Regions from separate parts of the Bacillus sp. K7 genome, predicted to be linked through region 4. Evidence: riboswitches for the same ligand, from Rfam matches in the RefSeq annotation. Region 4 holds a riboswitch; each other region holds the start of a gene.
The links. A riboswitch is a leader RNA that binds a small molecule or an ion and turns the genes downstream of it on or off. The one in region 4 is predicted to bind S-adenosylmethionine.
Positions count from the first base shown of each region.

Region 1 (4,786 bases), 1.2 Mb from region 4:
CAGCGATCGAAGAGGCGGGAGCAGACGGTCTTACGATGATTAACACACTAATCGGCATGAGGCTTGATTTAACATCAGGCAAGCCGATATTAGCGAATCAAACAGGCGGGCTCTCCGGACCTGCTGTGAAGCCGGTTGCCATTCGCATGGTGTATGAAGTCAGCCAGGCTGTCAACATCCCGATTATCGGAATGGGAGGCGTGCAGACGGCAGAAGATGCACTGGAGTTTCTTCTCGCAGGAGCAAGCGCGGTCGCTGTCGGAACGGCAAACTTTGTGAATCCTTTTGCATGCCCGGACATGATTGAACAGCTGCCATCTGTATTGCGCCAATACGGCTATGAATCAATTGAAGAATGTATCGGAAGGAGCTGGAACCATGAAAAACGACCTGCCCATCATCGCGCTTGATTTTGCATCAGCTGAAGAAACACTTGCGTTCTTAGCGCCTTTTCAGCAAAAACCGTTATTTGTAAAGGTTGGAATGGAGCTTTTTTATCAAGAAGGGCCGTCGATTGTTAAACAACTAAAAGAAAGAGAGTGCGAGCTGTTTTTAGATTTAAAGCTTCATGACATCCCGACCACTGTGCACAAAGCGATGAAGCGCTTAGCCGCTCTTGGGGTAGACCTCGTCAATGTTCATGCGGCCGGAGGCAAAAAAATGATGCAAGCAGCTCTGGAAGGCTTAGAAGAAGGGACGCCATCCGGGAAAAAACGCCCGTCCCTTATCGCGGTAACCCAGCTGACAAGCACATCTGAACAAATCATGAAAGATGAACTGCTGATCGAAAAGCCTTTGATTGACACGGTCGTCCACTACAGCAAACTAACAGAAGAAAGCGGATTGGATGGAGTGGTCTGCTCTGTTCATGAAGCAAAAGCCATTTACCAAGCGGTGCCGTCTTCATTTCTGACTGTCACTCCAGGGATCAGGCTGTCAGAAGACGCTGCGAATGACCAAATCCGCGTAGCGACACCTGCAATTGCAAGAGAGAAAGGGTCATCCGCAATTGTAGTAGGACGCTCGATTACAAAAGCGAAAAACCCAGTAAAAGCCTATGAAGCTGTCAAACTCGAATGGGAGGGAATCAAATCATGAAGCAAATCATCGCAAAACATTTATTAGACATCCAAGCTGTATTTTTACGCCCGAACGAGCCATTTACATGGGCAAGCGGCATTTTATCGCCAATCTACTGTGACAACCGCCTTACGCTATCTTTCCCGGAAGTCAGAAATGATGTGGCCTCAGGCATCCGCAAGCTTGTCGAAGAGCATTTTCCTGAAGCTGAAATGATTGCGGGTACAGCGACAGCCGGTATTCCTCATGCTGCTCTGGCGGCTGACCGTTTGAACCTTCCGATGTGTTATGTGAGAAGCAAGCCGAAAGCGCACGGAAAAGGCAATCAGATTGAGGGAGCCGTGCAAAAGGGGCAAAAAACGGTCGTCATTGAAGACTTAATCTCTACAGGAGGCAGCGTGCTTGAAGCTGCGGCAGCTTTACAAGCGGCTGGCTGTGAAGTGCTTGGTGTCGTCTCAATCTTTACGTACGGGCTTTCTCAAGCGCAGGAAGCGTTTGAGAAGGCAGAACTGCCATACTACTCTTTAACTGATTATGATGCGCTCACACAGGTCGCGCTTGAAAACGGAAATATTCATTCAGGGGATTTAGAAAAGCTGAAAACGTGGAAACGAAATCCCGAGTCAAAAGATTGGTTTAAAAAATAATAAATAAATTTCGCTGATGCACAGAGGCCTCAAAGCCTTGATGCAGTTGAAAACAGGCCCCGAGGTCTGTTTTTTTATTAATCCTATAAAAAAAGTCGGGTTGACTTATGTTAGAATTGTGCTAAAATTTACTACAAATCTAAAAACTTATCAAGAGCGGCTGAGGGACTGGACCTATGAAGCCCGGCAACCTGCACAGTTTGTAAGGTGCTACTTCCAGCAAAATGAAATCCATTTTGAAAGATAAGGGCTGCATGCTGTTCTTGTCTTTCTTTCCGCCGGATCGAAAGTTTTTTATTTTAAGAGGAAGAAGGGATGGCGGCAATCACCGCAGCCGCGCATGACATTACAATTGGAAAAAGGCAATCAGCAGAAAGCGACTGTTTGTCTCCGAAAGGAGGAAAGAAGAAATGTTAACGTACGATAATTGGGAAGAGCCAACGATTACATTTCCGGAAGACGATCCTTATAAAGGAGCGCTGTCAGTTTTAAAGTGGGCATACGGCCATTACGGCAATCAGCTTGTTTATGCCTGCAGTTTCGGAATTGAGGGAATCGTTCTGATTGACTTAATTTATAAAGTGAAAAAAGACGCAGAGATTGTGTTTCTTGATACAGGACTTCATTTTAAAGAAACCTATGAAACGATTGAACGAGTGAAAGAGCGTTATCCGGGTCTTCATATCATCCTGAAAAAACCAGATCTCACGCTTGAGGAGCAAGCTGGTGAATATGGCGATAAACTGTGGGAGAGAGAACCGAATCAATGCTGCTATCTCAGAAAGATCGTTCCTTTAAGAGAGGCGCTTTCGGGACATCCGGCCTGGCTTTCCGGCCTGCGCCGTGATCAAGGGCCGAGTCGTGCCAATACGAATTTCTTAAATAAAGATGAAAAATTCAAATCAGTAAAAGTATGTCCGCTTATCCACTGGACTTGGAAAGACATTTGGAGATACACATCCCGGAATGAGCTGGACTACAATCCGCTTCATGACCAAGGATATCCAAGTATTGGCTGCGCGCCTTGTACCGCTCCAGCTTTTACTGCAGAGGATTTACGCTCAGGAAGATGGAATGGTATGGCGAAAACAGAATGCGGACTGCATGAATAAGGAGCTGTAAAATGGAATTAGCCGCTATTTTATTTAGCTTGTTTTTCGCGATGAATATTGGTGCAAGCGGCGCTGCAGCTTCGATGGGAGTTGCTTACGGCTCTGGAGCCATCAAAAAGAAAACATACGCTTTGATCCTGTGCGCAGTCGGTGTGCTCGCTGGAGCGGTCATTGGCGGGGGCGAGGTTGTAAAAACCATCAGCTCTGGGATTATCCCTGAGCAGACCATTACACTGACGGTTGTTTGCATTATTATTGGAGCCGCTGCGCTGTCACTCTTTACAGCTAACCTGCTCGGCATTCCTTTGTCGACAAGTGAAGTAACGGTCGGCGCTGTTGTCGGCGTGGGAGTGGCTTACAAGGTATTGTTTGTGAACAGCCTTCTGGTCATTGTGTCGTTTTGGATTTTTGTCCCGCTGTTCGCTTTCGGTTTCACATATTTCGTGTATAAGCTGTTTCGTTATTTTAAGATTGAATTGAAATCGTCTAAAAAGCAAAAAATCCTTGGCATTGCGTTGTTAGGTGCCGGATTTTTCGAAGCGTTCTCTGCTGGCATGAACAACGTGGCGAATGCCGTTGGCCCGTTAGTTGCGGCCGGTGTGCTGGATGTCGCGAAAGGAACCTGGTACGGAGGGATTTTTGTTGCACTTGGCGCGCTGTTATTAGGCCGGCGGGTATTAGAAACAAACGGGAAGAAAATTACGAGATTTTCAAAAGGAGAGGGCATTCTCTTATCCAGTACAGGAGCGGGACTGGTGATCATCAGTTCTGTATTTGGGATGCCGGTGCCTTTGGCTCAAGTCACGTCATCGTCTATTATCGGAATAGGCATGGCAAAAAACGGTCCGAATGTGTTCCATAAACAAGTTGTTCAAACGATGCTGAAGGTATGGATTGTATCGCCGTTTTTATCTTTATCGATTTCTTATATGCTCGTATCCTTGTTTTTAAAAGCGGATTATTATGCAATCTTTATCATGGTAAGCGTGCTCTTAGCGACGGTGGGTGCCGTCAGCCTGACGAAGGCCATACGTAAAGAGAGGCGATCTGTCCATGAACAAGGCGGGGGAATCTGAGTATTAATCTGAGTTTTTTTATATGTTAACTAGGAGGAAGTGGATATTATGAGCTTAGCACCTCACGGAGGAACATTAGTAAACAGAGTAGATGAATCATATGATATAAGCAGCATTCAAAAAGAAATTGAACTTGATTTGATATCTTTTGCAGATTTAGAGTTAATTGGAATCGGTGGGTACAGCCCGATCGAAGGCTTCTTTAATGAAGAAGATTACGTATCTGTTGTTGAAAACATGCGACTTTCTTCCGGTGTTGTCTGGTCTCTCCCGATCACGCTCCCGGTCAGCGCTCAAAAAGCAGCTGATCTGTCAGTTGGTGAAACGGTAAAGTTAACGTATGAAGGAGAAACATACGGCGTGGTACAAATTGAAGACCTGTACGTGCCTGACAAACAAAAAGAAGCAGTCAATGTGTACAAAACAGACGATCAGGAACACCCGGGTGTTAAAAAGCTGTTCAGCCGCGGCGATACATATGTGGGCGGACCGATCACATTGATTAAAAAAGCTTCAAAACAGTTCCCTGAATTTACGTTCGAACCGGCAGAAACTAGACGCCAGTTTGCAGAAAATGGCTGGAATACAATTGTCGGTTTCCAAACAAGAAATCCTGTTCACAGAGCACATGAATACATTCAAAAAACCGCTCTTGAAACAGTAGACGGTTTGTTTTTAAACCCGCTGGTAGGTGAAACGAAATCTGATGACATCCCAGCTGACGTGCGGATGGAAAGCTACCAAGTGCTTCTTGACAATTATTATCCGAAAGATCGCGTGTTCCTTGGTGTCTTCTTAGCGGCGATGCGTTATGCAGGGCCGAGAGAAGCGATTTTCCACGCGCTTGTCAGAAAGAACTACGGCTGCACGC
Region 1 is NZ_CP096406.1:1,622,203-1,626,988, forward strand. Features, by position in the region: gene M1D98_RS08230 (dihydroorotate dehydrogenase) at 1-410, shown strand, start outside; gene pyrF (orotidine-5'-phosphate decarboxylase) at 379-1,098, shown strand; gene pyrE (orotate phosphoribosyltransferase) at 1,095-1,727, shown strand; SAM riboswitch class I at 1,872-1,977, shown strand; gene M1D98_RS08245 (phosphoadenylyl-sulfate reductase) at 2,138-2,839, shown strand; gene cysP (sulfate permease) at 2,851-3,915, shown strand; gene sat (sulfate adenylyltransferase) at 3,964-4,786, shown strand, end outside.
Region 1: another riboswitch for S-adenosylmethionine. It lies ahead of M1D98_RS08245 (phosphoadenylyl-sulfate reductase); the one in region 4 lies ahead of metK (methionine adenosyltransferase).

Region 2 (4,786 bases), 850 kb from region 4:
TATGTTCACTTAACAATTTGTTATTGATTACTTGCAGTGAAGGAGATAAGTTATGGATTTAAAATGGCTGCAAACCTTTATCGTCGCAGCGGAATCAGAGAACTTCAGAGAAACGGCTGAGCGTCTTTACCTCACCCAGCCGGCTGTTTCTCAACATATACGAAAATTAGAAAATGAACTGGACATGCGGCTGTTTTTGCATCCCGGGAGACGCGTCGTCCTGACTGACGAAGGCAGGCTGTTTCTGCCTTATGCCAAAGAAATGATCCATGTATACCAAGCGGGAAAGCAAAAAGTCAGCCAATGGAAGCAAGGATACAGCCGTTCACTTACACTGGCCGTCCATCCCTACATTGCGTCCTATATCTTGCCTCGTTTTCTCCCGGCTTATATCCAAAAACACCCGCATGTTGAACTTTCAACTCATGTGGCTGGATCTGATGAGATCAAAAAAGCGGTGGAACAAAATGAAGCTGATATTGGTTTGTCGCGGAAAGATCCGAACGCAAACACGCTCTATTATCAGCACATATGCGAAGGCACGCTGTGTTTGGCGGCTCCTTTCCAGGAAAACACGACTGCTGATGCTGCTTCTGTCTTCAGCCATTTTCGGCTTCTCACGCATGATCACCCTGCATATGAGGATGCTTTTTTATACAACATCCGTTCACATTACCCTCACCTTCAAACGATGGCTGCCGGGCAGATTGATACGGCTGTCCATATGATAAAAGCGGGAATGGGGGCATCATTCCTCCCCACCTACATCATCAAGCGGGAAGAGGCAGAAAAAAAGCTGATGGCTGTCAGCACGCCCCCGCAACTTAAATTGCCGGCGTCCCAGACGTTTATGATGTGGAAAAGAAACAACGAGGACATTCAGCACTTTCACGCCATGTTACATGACTTTATGCAGCGCGAACAAGTATAGCATCTGAAAAATCAATCTGCCGGTTGACGTTTTCTTGTCCGATATTCGCTATGCTTCATGCAGAAAGGATTTGATGACATGGCGATGAGCCCCTATATTCCAAGACCGGACACAGGCAGTCGTGTTTGCCATTCGTAACGGTATTGTGCAATAGAAATGTCTCGTCCCGCCATGATAAGATAAGACAAAGGAGATGATTGGAAATGAAAGAAGAAATCATGAAACGGTTTACTACATACGTAAAAGTCGATACGCAGTCTGATGAATCGGTCGACACCTGCCCTTCCACACCCGGCCAATTGACGTTAGGAAATATGCTTGTTGATGAATTGAAATCAATCGGCATGCAAGACGTAACCATTGATGAAAACGGCTATGTCATGGCGACTCTTCCCTCCAATACAAATAAAGACGTGCCGACAATCGGCTTTCTCGCCCACGTTGACACCGCCACAGACTTTACTGGCAAAAATGTCAATCCGCAAATCGTTGAAAGCTATGATGGAAAAGACATCGTTCTGAACGAAAAGCTGCAGGTCATCCTGTCACCTAATCAATACCCAGAGCTAACTGGCTATAAAGGCCACACACTCATCACCACAGACGGCACAACCCTGCTCGGCGCGGACAATAAAGCCGGGGTTGCCGAAATCATGACAGCCATGGATTACCTCATCAAACACCCTGAAATCAAACACGGCACCATCAGAGTCGCCTTTACGCCGGATGAAGAAATCGGAAGAGGGCCGCACAAATTTGATGTGAAACGATTCAATGCGTCCTTCGCCTATACAGTTGACGGCGGCCCGCTTGGCGAGCTTGAATACGAAAGCTTCAATGCCGCTGCCGCAAAAATCACAGTCAAAGGCAACAACGTACATCCCGGCACCGCAAAAGGAAAAATGGTCAACTCCGCGAAAATTGCGATGAAGCTCAACAGCCTGCTGCCGGCAGACGAAGCGCCTGAGTATACAGACGGCTATGAAGGATTCTACCACCTGCTCTCCATTCAAGGAGATGTAGAGGAAACAAAGCTGCACTACATTATCAGAGACTTTGACAAAGAGAACTTCCAAAGCAGAAAACAAACGATGAAGCGTGTCGCTGAGGAACTGCAAAGCGAATACGGGCAAGACCGAATTCAGCTTGATATGAATGATCAATACTACAACATGAGAGAGAAAATCGAACCTGTCATCGAAATCGTCAACGTTGCAAAGCAAGCGATGGAAAACCTCGGCATCGAACCAAAAATTTCTCCTATCCGCGGCGGAACGGACGGTTCCCAGCTGTCCTATATGGGACTCCCGACACCAAACATCTTTACTGGCGGAGAAAACTTCCACGGCAAATTCGAATACATTTCAGCCGATAACATGGTCAAAGCCGTCAACGTCATCATTGAGATTGCAAAGCTGTTTGAAGAACAGGCATAATGCCTAATGCCAAAGCCAGTCCAAAAAAGGACTGGTTTTTTACGTGAAAATGAAACATTTCTCATGCGTCCTCCGTAAAACAAGTATCAACGGTTGAGGAGGAGAAACAATGACAAAACATGCAATCGCTGCAAAAAGTCTATTAAAAAAATGGTTCATGACCCGTCCGCCTATCATACAAAAGAAATCAAGCGCATTTCAAAAAATCAGAAAAATGTTCAAACGCTTCTTCTAATCAGTCATCCCATTCCCCAAAACCACTATCTGCGTTTCCTCGTCCCACCCAAATGCTCCGTGATTTGGGTTTTTTGTGTTCAATTGCGCAAAATAGGGTATACATCAAACAAGCACGAAAAGACCATCCAAAAACAGGTAATTGGAATCACATAAATTTAGGTTAAAAGTAATATAAAGGAATTTATTTTTCTGTCGATAGTAACGATAGAACCAATCATCAACAAGAGAAATCACCATGATATAAGACTATTTTCAGGCTATCAGGTTAGACTGTTTTAGAGGGGCAGCTATGTAACATTGGATTTATTTTGAATTTTTTGAATACTTTTTGGCCATTTATCCGTACAATAGAGAATACCAAAACTTTTTTGGGAGGTATGTAACATGATCCTAGTTGTTATCATCGCATTATGCGGCTATCTTCTTTTTTCTTTCAGCAAAGACAATCGCCGCAAACCGCAAAAGACAAGCCCTCAGCCAGCAGCCGCACCTCATCAAAACAACCTAATCGACCTTGACGCCATCCGCCATAAACGCCGAATGCATCTTTCCTAAAACGATATTCAAACAAAAAGGCTGCTGAATCACGCAGCTTTTTTCTTTTCCATTTTCACTATAAGAACAACCAGCAGTATTTCTGATCGCCTCCTATTCGCAATCACTTAGCAATGATCCATTTATCTATGAGTCAACATGTAGAGGTATGATTCTCAGCTGAAGGATAGGATTCCTATCATTTGCAGATTGCAAACGGGGTGGATGTGCTGAATTACACGCCCATTGCTAACTGCTAATATCGTATGATGTAGCGACAAATCCGAAAGTATTTTCTGATAAAGTGTTGACAATTAATCCAAAAGTATTAATATTAAGATAATTGAAATGTAAATATGACGTTTTACCTTATCAAGAGAGGTGGAGGGACTGGCCCTATGATACCCGGCAACCGCTGTTTTAAACAGAATGGTGCTAAATCCTTAAGAACATTGCGTTCTTGCAGATGAGGCGGAGATTTGATTATTCAAGCTCTTCCTTACTCAAAGGAAGAGCTTTTTTCATGCTTACCATATATCAGAAAAGAGGCGAATCACATGGCTCAACAAACAAATGTTGCAGGACAAAAAACAGAAAAACAACGCAAAGCTCCTTTCCGCGCCGATCATGTCGGCAGTTTACTGCGCTCCGCTCCGGTGAAAGAAGCCCGGTTAAAAAAAGCGGCCGGCGAGATCACGGCGGAACAGCTTCGTGAGATCGAAAACAAGGAAATCAGCCGCATTGTGGAAAAACAAAAAGAAATCGGGCTCGATGTGGTAACAGACGGTGAATTCCGCCGTTCCTGGTGGCATTATGATTTTCTCGAAGGGCTTGACGGTGTGGAGCCGTTCATCCCGGCTGAAGGGATTCAATTCCATAATGTAAAAACAAAAGCACGCAGCATCAAAGTGACGGGAAAACTCGATTTTACGAACCATCCAGCGCTTGCCGATTATCAATTTTTACATAAGATTGCCGGCGATGCGACACCAAAGCTGACGATTCCGAGCCCGAATATGCTGTTTTTCGGTGAAAAGGCCGATAAAGGAATTTATGACGACCAAGAGGAATACTTTCATGATCTGGCCCAAGCGTACAAAAAAGCAATCAACGCCTTCTATGACGCTGGATGCCGCTACCTTCAGCTAGATGACACGTCATGGTCTCTCTTCTTTGAGGAAAAAGGCAGAGAGGTCGTTCGTGCCCTCGGCGGCGATCCTGAGACATTGCCTGCCTTGTTCGCCAAAACGATTAACGATGCAGTGGCAGACCGGCCTGATGATTTAACAATCACAATGCACATTTGCCGCGGCAACTTCAAGTCGACTTGGGCGGCATCAGGAGGCTATGACGCTGTAGCGGAAACGATTTTGGACGGCTTACACTTAGACGGCCTGTTCTTGGAATATGATGATGACCGCTCAGGAAATTTTGATCCGCTCCGTTTCGTGAAACGCAAGGATCTGCAAATTGTGCTCGGCTTGATTACATCAAAATACGGCGAGTTGGAAAATCCCGAGGATGTGAAGCGCCGAATCAATGAAGCGGCGCGCTTTGTCAGCTTGGACCAGCTGTGCCTCAGCCCGCAGTGCGGTTTCGCCTCTACGGAAGAAGGCAATCTGTTGACAGAAGAGCAGCAATGGGCAAA
Region 2 is NZ_CP096406.1:3,680,796-3,685,581, forward strand. Features, by position in the region: gene M1D98_RS18815 (LysR family transcriptional regulator) at 53-931, shown strand; gene pepT (peptidase T) at 1,135-2,367, shown strand; gene M1D98_RS18825 (hypothetical protein) at 2,477-2,602, shown strand; partial or broken gene M1D98_RS18830 (hypothetical protein) at 2,906-3,159, shown strand; SAM riboswitch class I at 3,505-3,611, shown strand; gene M1D98_RS18835 (5-methyltetrahydropteroyltriglutamate--homocysteine S-methyltransferase) at 3,696-4,786, shown strand, end outside.
Region 2: another riboswitch for S-adenosylmethionine. It lies ahead of M1D98_RS18835 (5-methyltetrahydropteroyltriglutamate--homocysteine S-methyltransferase); the one in region 4 lies ahead of metK (methionine adenosyltransferase).

Region 3 (4,786 bases), 220 kb from region 4:
AAGAACTCATGATGCTTATGCCTGAAGAGCCTGGCAGCGGCGTTTTAGAGCAGGAGAAATATATAGTGAAGCAAGCGAAAAAAATCGCGCTGTTCGCCGCCGGTCTCGCCGCGCAGAAGTACGGAAAAGCCATCGACCGCGAACAAGAAATTCTTGTCAACGTGGCGGATATCGTCAGCAATGTGTACGCAATGGAATCAGCCGTGCTGAGAACGGAAAAGGCCATTGCCGCGCAAGGCGGAGAAAAAGCGGCGCAAAAAGTGCTGTATACTGAAATTTTCGTTCAGGAGGCCTTTAACGAAATTGAAGCGCACGCGAAGGAATCCCTCATCGCAATGGAAGAAGGAGATTCACTCCGCATGATGCTTTCCGCTCTGCGCAAGCTGACGCGCGTCACACCTAAAAACGTGATTCAGAAAAAACGCGAAGCGGCAGCGGGCGTTTTCGAAGCTGAAAAATATATTGTTTGATTGGCGAAGAGCTCCGCGTACGCGGAGCTCTTTTTAAGAAGCACTGTTTTAGGTTTTTAAAACAAACTGTGTTAAAATAACCACGATTATTTTATCGAGGGGGAAGAAGAGATGTCGTTAACTTTTTACTGGTACCCTAAGTGCGGAACGTGCCGCAAAGCAAAGAAATGGCTTGAAGATCATGGAAAAGAAATAAACGAAATACATATTGCAGAGCAGCCTCCAAGCAAAGAAGAACTAAAAGCGCTTTATGAAAAAAGCGGGCTGGAGCTCAAGAAATTTTTCAACACGAGCGGCATGAAATACCGTGAGCTGAATCTCAAGGAAAAGCTGTATCACATGTCAGAGGACGAACAGCTTGAACTGCTTGCTTCAGACGGAATGCTGATCAAACGCCCGCTTACAACAGACGGCGAAAAAGTGACAGTCGGTTTTAAAGAAGACCAATTTGAAGAAAACTGGGCTTAAGGTCAATTTTTTTTGAAAAGTATGGTATCTTCTTATTATAGTGCTGTAAAAAATGGAGGGATTCAATTGAGCATACCTAAAGATTTGCGTTACTCAGGAGAACACGAGTGGGTAAAAGTTGAAGGAGAAAAAGCCAGAATCGGGATTACACATTTTGCCCAGTCCGAGCTAGGTGATATCGTGTTTGTCGAACTTCCTGAAGTGGGTGCTGAAATCAAAGCGGACGAGCCATTCGGCAGCGTTGAATCCGTTAAAACGGTATCTGAGCTTTATGCGCCGATTAACGGAACTGTTGTGGAAATAAACGAAGATCTTGATGACAGTCCGGAATTCGTCAATGAATCTCCGTACGAAAAAGCATGGATGATCGTCGTTGAGCCGTCTGACGCTTCTGAAATTGAAAAACTGATGACAGCAGAACAATACGAAGAGATGACACAGGAAGACTAAAACAGGATAGCTGTAAAGGCAATTGGACACGCTAACGTTATGGGAGGTGTCCAATATGGCTTTCAGCAAACAAAAGCTCGATGTCACCAATGATGTGACAGGCCGCTTTCAAAATGGCCGGCTCTCGTTATATCATGAAAATGAGAGGATCGGACAAATGACAAGCATGAATGAATATGAGCTTAAATCCGGTTATTCCTTTGAAAATGAGAAGTTTTATAAGACAGCTGACGTGGTCTCAGGAAATGACGCAAAATATGTGGACTGTGACTACGAAAATGGCTGGTGTTAATGATGGCGGTGAATTTCACTGCCTTCTTTTACAATCTGAACGTTTCAAATTTGACGCGGCAGGTGAAGAAAATGGATGAGCTGGAAAAGGTTTTGATTGTCGAAGGGAAATCAGATAAAGAGAAAATCGAAAGCGTCTTGAATGAACCGGTGCGCATTATCTGCACAAACGGAACAATCAGCCAGCTGAAGCTTGAAGAATTGGCTGACGAGCTTTACGATAAAGACGTCTATATATTGGTTGATGCTGATGAATCAGGCGAGAAATTGAGAAAACAGCTGAAAAGAGAGTTTAACGAAGCCTGCCATCTGCATATCGACAGAGCCTATAAAGAAGTCGAGGCTGCGCCCAGACACCATGTCGCCTCTGTATTGCTGCGCGCGAATTTGAATGTCCATACTATTTTTCTTGAAAGAAAGCCCCGAGGTGTATAGCATGAAAGAACTCCAGGAATATGAACTTGAGCACATTTCTGATGATGTGTATCTTCTATATTTATATACTCCATTTTGCGGCACTTGCCAGCTTGCAAGCAAAATGCTGACAGTCGTGAAAGAAATGCTCCCTGATGTCGCCTTCTATCAAAACAATGTCAATTATTCTCCGACTTTCGCAAAAGCGTATCAAATTGAGAGCGTTCCTTGTTTTCTGCTGTTTAAAGGCGGAAAAGTGGTCGAAAGAGGATATGCGTTTCATTCCGTTTCTTATTTATATGAGCTGATAAAACAAAAATCATCTTCCGCATCCTATTTATGACATATTTCTCAGCGCATTCCAATGAAATTGTCGTTCGTTTTATAAAGGGGTTCATATGCTAAAGAGAGAAATGTCTATGTATGACCAACAAATAGGAGGTTGTACATATGGAGAAAGCGGAAGTTTTAGAAGATGAGTATCAGCATCTGTTTTTAAGACCCCTTTTGAGCGCTTCAACATTGCTCATTACCTTCCAAGGAGAAACAGAAGCCTTAACCGTCTCAATAAACGAACAGGGAGAAATGAAAGAAATTTCTCAGCGCCAAACGTCCAACCTGACCTTTTACGGAAACCAATCCGAAATCATTCATTTATTGCACGGAGATATTTCCCTTCAGCATCTGATTCAGAGCGGAAGCCTGAAAGTTAAGGGGTCCTTCAGAGCCCTGTTAAAGCTAGAAGCGATTCTCTGGCTGACGAATGGTTTTTTTCAGAGGATTGCAAAGAATTAAAAAATAGCAAATTATTATAATAGTAAAAGTTGACATCATTTATTTTATTGACATGCAAACATCCGCCATGCTATTCTACATTAAGAATTTCCGGACGAAAAAGACTATATATTTCTCTTATCAAGAGAGGTGGAGGGAAGTGCCCTATGAAGCCCGGCAACCATCAACGCTGTTGAAATGGTGCCAATTCACACGAAGCGTTCAGCTTTGAAAGATGAGAGAAAGGCGTTTTATATAAGCCTTTCTGCTCACATGTGCAGAAAGGTTTTTCTTTTGCAGAAAATCCCGGAAGATTTCTTAGAATAGTGTTAAGGCAGGTGATTGCTTTGATCAATCTTCAAGATGTTTCAAAAGTCTATAAGTCGAAACATGGAGATGTCAATGCTGTCCAAAATGTCTCGCTTTCCATCAAAAAAGGTGAGATTTTTGGAATTATAGGATATAGCGGAGCTGGAAAAAGTTCCTTAATCCGTCTGCTGAACGGCCTTGAGAAACCAACCTCAGGAACCGTGGAAGTAGCGGGAACCAAGATTAATGAAGTAAACGGACGCGGGTTAAGAAAAGCACGCCATAACATCAGCATGATTTTCCAGCATTTCAATTTGCTGTGGTCGCGGACGGTCAGAGATAATATCATGTTTCCTCTGGAAATTGCCGGGGTGAAAAAGAACGAGCGTATCAAGCGCGCCAATGAACTGATTAAACTGGTAGGTTTAGAAGGAAAAGAAAAATCTTATCCTTCTCAGCTGAGCGGCGGACAAAAGCAGCGTGTCGGAATCGCCAGAGCGCTCGCAAACAATCCGAAGGTTCTCCTTTGTGATGAAGCGACATCAGCATTAGATCCGCAAACGACTGATTCAATTTTGGATCTATTGTCCGATATTAATGATAGACTCGGTTTGACAATTGTGCTGATCACGCATGAAATGCATGTGATCCGCAAAATCTGCAACAGAGTCGCTGTCATGGAAAACGGAAAGGTTGTGGAAGAAGGCGAAGTTCTTGATGTCTTCAAAAACCCGAAAGAAGACATGACAAAACGGTTTGTTCAGCAGGTGACAGAGCCGGAAGAAACGAAAGAAACGCTTCAGCACCTTCTTGATGAAACAGCATCAGGAAAAACGGTTCAGCTCACATTTGTCGGTGATTCGGCTGAACAGCCTCTGATTACAGAGATGATCAGAAACTTTAATGTCAGCGTCAATATTTTGCAAGGGAAAATTTCGCAAACGAAGGATGGAGCTTACGGTTCACTGTTCATCCACATTGACGGTGACGAGGAAGAAGTGCAAAACGTGATCCGGTTCATTAATGACAAACAGGTAAAAGCAGAGGTGATCACGAATGTTTGAAACATATTTTCCGAATGTTGATTTAACTGAATTGTGGAACGCGACATATGAAACCCTTTATATGACGCTGATCTCTCTGCTGTTTGCTTTTGTTATCGGGGTGATTCTCGGCTTGCTGCTCTTTCTGACAAGCAAAGGGAGCCTCTGGCAGAATAAAACGGTCAACTCTGTGATTGCGGCTGTTGTCAACATATTCAGATCGATTCCGTTCCTCATTCTAATTATTTTATTGCTTGGTTTTACGAAGTTTTTAGTCGGCACGATCTTAGGGCCAAACGCCGCATTGCCGGCGCTGGTGATCGGCTCGGCACCGTTTTACGCGCGCCTCGCTGAAATCGCGCTGCGCGAGGTAGACAAAGGTGTTATCGAAGCTGCCAAATCAATGGGAGCCAAGACGTCTACGATTATTTTCAAAGTGCTGCTTCCTGAATCTATGCCGGCTCTCATTTCTGGCATCACGGTGACGGCGATCGCTTTGATCGGCTCAACGGCAATCGCCGGGGCCATCGGTTCAGGCGGCCTTGGAAACCTTGCGTACGTAGAAGG
Region 3 is NZ_CP096406.1:3,052,233-3,057,018, reverse strand. Features, by position in the region: gene fadE (acyl-CoA dehydrogenase FadE) at 1-470, shown strand, start outside; gene M1D98_RS15685 (arsenate reductase family protein) at 582-938, shown strand; gene gcvH (glycine cleavage system protein GcvH) at 1,005-1,388, shown strand; gene M1D98_RS15675 (YusG family protein) at 1,444-1,680, shown strand; gene M1D98_RS15670 (toprim domain-containing protein) at 1,752-2,114, shown strand; gene M1D98_RS15665 (thioredoxin family protein) at 2,116-2,436, shown strand; gene M1D98_RS15660 (SCP2 sterol-binding domain-containing protein) at 2,544-2,888, shown strand; SAM riboswitch class I at 3,003-3,109, shown strand; gene metN (methionine ABC transporter ATP-binding protein MetN) at 3,215-4,240, shown strand; gene metP (methionine ABC transporter permease MetP) at 4,233-4,786, shown strand, end outside.
Region 3: another riboswitch for S-adenosylmethionine. It lies ahead of metN (methionine ABC transporter ATP-binding protein MetN); the one in region 4 lies ahead of metK (methionine adenosyltransferase).

Region 4 (4,786 bases):
CACAATGGATGAAAAACCGCTGACGATGAAATATGGTATGATGAAGAAAAAAGAGAACGAAAGGGGATTTCAATTTGGGAATGCCTGTTGAATTTAATACACTGATTGTGACAAAAGGAAAAGAAGTTCGCATAGATGAAAATATATTCACGTTAGAGAAAGACGGATACCGTGTGTATCCGATGGAGATTCCGATCGATGTGCGTAAAACAAAGTTCGGCGAAAAGTCAGGCACGGCAGAAGTGCAGAAGCTTCAATGGGAAGACGGCCGGACTATCATTACGTACAAGCTGACGTCTCTGTATTCCGTCAATTAAAACAAGCCAAGAGCGTAATTGCTCTTGGCTTTTGCTTTTTAAACGAGAGGGCCGCCCGCCTGTGCAATGGCATCTGTATGTCCGAACTTTTTAAAGTTCTCTTTGAATTCATGTGCGAGGCTGACCGCTTTTTCTCTGAATTCTTTCTTGTTGTTCCAAGTGTTTTCAGGCTGAAGGATATGATCAGGAACGCCGGGAACGTGAACCGGAATGTGCAGGCCGAAAATATCGTCAGTCGTCATTTCTGCATCCTCCAATTTGCCTTCAATCGCCGCCTTGACCATCGATCTCGTATAAGAAAGCTTCATACGTTCGCCTGTCCCGTAGCCGCCGCCGGTCCAGCCGGTATTGACCAAGAAAACGTCTGCGCCATGTTCATCGATTTTGTTGCCGAGCATTTCAGCATAGACATGAGCAGGAAGCGGCAGGAATGGTGAGCCGAAGCATGTGGAGAACGTCGTTTCAGGAGACGTCACACCGCGTTCGGTTCCGGCAAGCTTGCTCGTATAACCGCTCAAGAAATGGTACATCGCCTGCTCCTTCGTCAGTTTGCTGATGGGCGGCAGGACTCCGAATGCATCAGCCGTCAAAAATACAATGGCTGAAGGATGGCCCGCTATGCTTGGTGTGACGATATTGTCAATCATATGAATCGGGTAAGCCGCCCGCGTGTTTTCGGTATAGAAGGAATCATCATAATTGGCTTCACGTGTCTCTTCATCCACTACAACATTTTCAAGAACAGACCCGAAGCGGATTGCGTTAAAGATTTGAGGCTCTTTTTCTGCGCTTAAATGAATGCATTTGGCGTAGCATCCGCCTTCGATGTTAAAGACGCCTGTGTCAGACCAGCCGTGTTCATCATCGCCGATCAGTTTGCGGTCAGCATCGGCCGACAGGGTGGTCTTGCCTGTTCCAGACAATCCGAAGAAAAGGGCGACATTGCCTTTTTCACCGACATTGGCGGAGCAGTGCATGGATAGAATATCTCTTTCAGGAAGCAGGAAATTCATAATGGAGAAAATGGATTTTTTCATTTCTCCCGCATATTCTGTTCCGCCGATTAAAATCATACGCTTTTCGAAAGAGACAATAATAAACGTTTCGGAATGTGTGCCGTCTGTTTTTGGGTCCGCTTTGAAATGCGGGGCAGAAAGAATGGTAAACGGCTGTTCAACTGTTTTCTTGTCATTGCCTTCCGGGCGGATAAACAGCTGTCTGGCGAATAAATTATGCCATGCGAACTCATTGACGACGGTGATCGGCAGTCTGTATGTTTCATCTGCTCCGGCGAATCCTTCAAAAACAAACAGCTCATCCCGCTGTTTCAAATAGCTGACAACTTTCGTGTACAGCCGCTCAAACGCTTCTTCTGAAATCGGCTGATTCACCGTACCCCAATCGATCTTATGTTTCGTGTTTTCTTCCTCCACGATGAATTTGTCTTTCGGTGAACGTCCTGTGTAAGCGCCTGTTGTCGCCCGAACGGCACCTGTGGATGTTAAAATGCCTTCGTTTCGGGACAGTACTTTTTCTGTAAGCTGTGCTGCTGATAAATTATGACACACATTTGAACTTGTTAATAAAGCTTGTAAATCAGCGGTTAAATCAACTGAGTTCATATGAAACCTTCCTTTATCGTTTATTTGTGTTTTGCTAATTGTGAATTAGTATAACATATATTTTCAAACAGTCTATACTATTTATCGTTTTTTGTGTGTGCGTTTCCATTGTTTTCCCTTGATATAGGTGCCTATTTCTTCTGAATCATATTGACATTGCAAACCCTTTTACGATAAGATATTTCATTGAGCGGATACTCTTATCCCGAGCTGGCGGAGGGACAGGCCCTATGAAGCCCAGCAACCGGTTTCTCTGTTATTATTATGTTCACCCATGTGAGACAACCAAGGTGCTAACCTGTTGCAAGGTTGTATGATTCCTTGAGCGATAAGAGTGAAAGGCACAAAGACCAAACCCTTTCCTCGATGGAAAAGGTTTTTTTATTTCATAAATATGCCAATTAACATTCTCTAATATAACGTTACATTGTATAAGAGGGAGCGAGTTCCGTATCATATAGACAAGGTCTTTCGGGAGGCCTTGTGCAGGAGGAAGCAAAACATGAGTAAAAATCGTCGTTTATTTACATCAGAATCTGTTACGGAGGGACATCCGGATAAAATCTGTGACCAGATTTCTGACAGCATCTTAGATGAAATTTTAAAGAAAGACCCTAACGCGCGTGTTGCTTGTGAAACGTCAGTGACTACCGGGTTGGTTCTTGTCAGTGGGGAGATCACAACATCTACGTATGTTGACATTCCAAAAACGGTTCGCCAAACCATTAAAGAAATCGGATACACACGTGCGAAATACGGATTTGATGCGGAAACTTGTGCGGTTTTAACATCAATTGACGAACAGTCTGCAGATATCGCGATGGGTGTAGACCAAGCGCTTGAAGCCCGTGAAGGCACAATGAGCGATGAAGAAATCGAAGCGATCGGTGCCGGTGACCAAGGTTTAATGTTCGGTTATGCGTGCAACGAAACGAAAGAGCTTATGCCTCTTCCGATTTCACTTGCCCATAAATTGGCCCGCCGCCTAAGTGAAGTCCGTAAAGAAGATATTCTTCCGTACCTTCGCCCTGACGGCAAAACACAGGTAACGGTTGAGTACGATGAAAATAACAAACCTGTCCGTATTGACGCGATTGTTATTTCAACTCAGCATCACCCTGAAATTACGCTTGAGCAAATCCAGCGCAACATTAAAGAACATGTCATCAATCCGGTTGTTCCTGAAGAGCTGATTGATGAAGAAACAAAATATTTCATCAACCCTACAGGACGTTTCGTTATCGGAGGCCCTCAAGGGGATGCGGGACTTACAGGACGCAAAATCATCGTTGATACGTACGGCGGCTATGCTCGCCACGGCGGAGGCGCGTTCTCAGGCAAGGATGCGACGAAGGTAGACCGTTCTGCTGCTTATGCAGCGAGATACGTTGCGAAAAACATCGTTGCGGCTGAGCTTGCTGATTCTTGCGAAGTACAGCTTGCTTACGCGATCGGTGTTGCACAGCCTGTGTCAATCTCAATCAACACATTCGGTTCCGGAAAAGCTTCTGAAGAAAAACTGATTGAAGTTGTTCGCAATAACTTTGATTTACGACCTGCCGGCATTATCAAAATGCTTGATTTGCGCCGTCCGATCTACAAACAAACTGCTGCGTATGGCCACTTTGGACGTCACGATGTTGATCTTCCGTGGGAGCGTACAGACAAAGCGGAGCAGCTGCGCAAAGAAGCTTTAGGAGAATAATTTTATAGCCGCTTACTGGTTAAGCGGCTTTCCTTTTTTGTTGTTGTATTCATATTTATTTTTTACATAACTGTGAAACCAAATACTATTCACAGCGTCTATAAATAGGGGTTCAATGATGACAATTTTAATTATGGAGGCAATACTATGTGTGGATTTGTCGGGGTTTTTAACAAGCATCCGTTAGCTCAAACCGCTGATCAAGAAGAACTAATCAAACAAATGAACCAAATGATCGTTCACCGCGGTCCTGACAGTGATGGATATTTCCATGATGAGCACGTTGGATTCGGATTCAGACGGCTCAGCATTATTGACGTAGAAAATGGCGGACAGCCTTTATCATATGAAGATGAAACATATTGGATTATCTTTAACGGAGAAATCTATAACTATATTGAACTAAGAGAAGAACTAGAAGCAAAGGGGTATACATTCAATACAGATTCGGACACAGAAGTTCTTCTTGCGACGTATCGCCACTACAAAGAAGAAGCGGCGTCCAAACTCCGCGGGATGTTTGCCTTTCTGATTTGGAATAAAAACGATCATGTGCTATATGGAGCCAGAGATCCGTTCGGCATTAAGCCGTTGTACTACACAACGATTAATGATCAGGTTTATTTTGCCTCAGAGAGAAAAAGTTTAATGGTTGCTCAGAATGAGATTGAAATAGACAAAGAGGCATTGCAGCAGTACATGTCTTTCCAATTTGTTCCTGAACCAAGCACGCTTGATGCCAATGTGAAAAAAGTAGAGCCAGGTTCACAGTTTACAATCCACCCGGATGGCGATATCACATTCAAAACGTATTTCAAAGCGAACTTCAAGCCTGTTCAGACAGAAGAAGACAAGCTAGTGCAAGAAGTCAGAGACGCGATCTATGACTCTGTAAAAGTTCATATGAGAAGTGATGTTCCTGTCGGTTCATTCCTGTCTGGCGGAATTGATTCTTCCTTTATTGTATCCGTTGCGAAGGAATTGCATCCGAGCTTAAAAACATTCTCTGTCGGGTTTGAGCAGCAGGGCTTCAGTGAAGTTGATGTAGCGAAAGAAACTGCCGCGGCATTAGGCATTGAAAATATCAGCAAAGTCATTTCCCCTGAGGAATATATGAACGAGCTTCCGAAGATCGTATGGCA
Region 4 is NZ_CP096406.1:2,832,856-2,837,641, reverse strand. Features, by position in the region: gene M1D98_RS14480 (alpha/beta hydrolase family protein) at 1-23, shown strand, start outside; gene M1D98_RS14475 (DUF2584 domain-containing protein) at 75-317, shown strand; gene pckA (phosphoenolpyruvate carboxykinase (ATP)) at 356-1,939, opposite strand; SAM riboswitch class I at 2,137-2,274, shown strand; gene metK (methionine adenosyltransferase) at 2,442-3,644, shown strand; gene asnB (asparagine synthase (glutamine-hydrolyzing)) at 3,792-4,786, shown strand, end outside.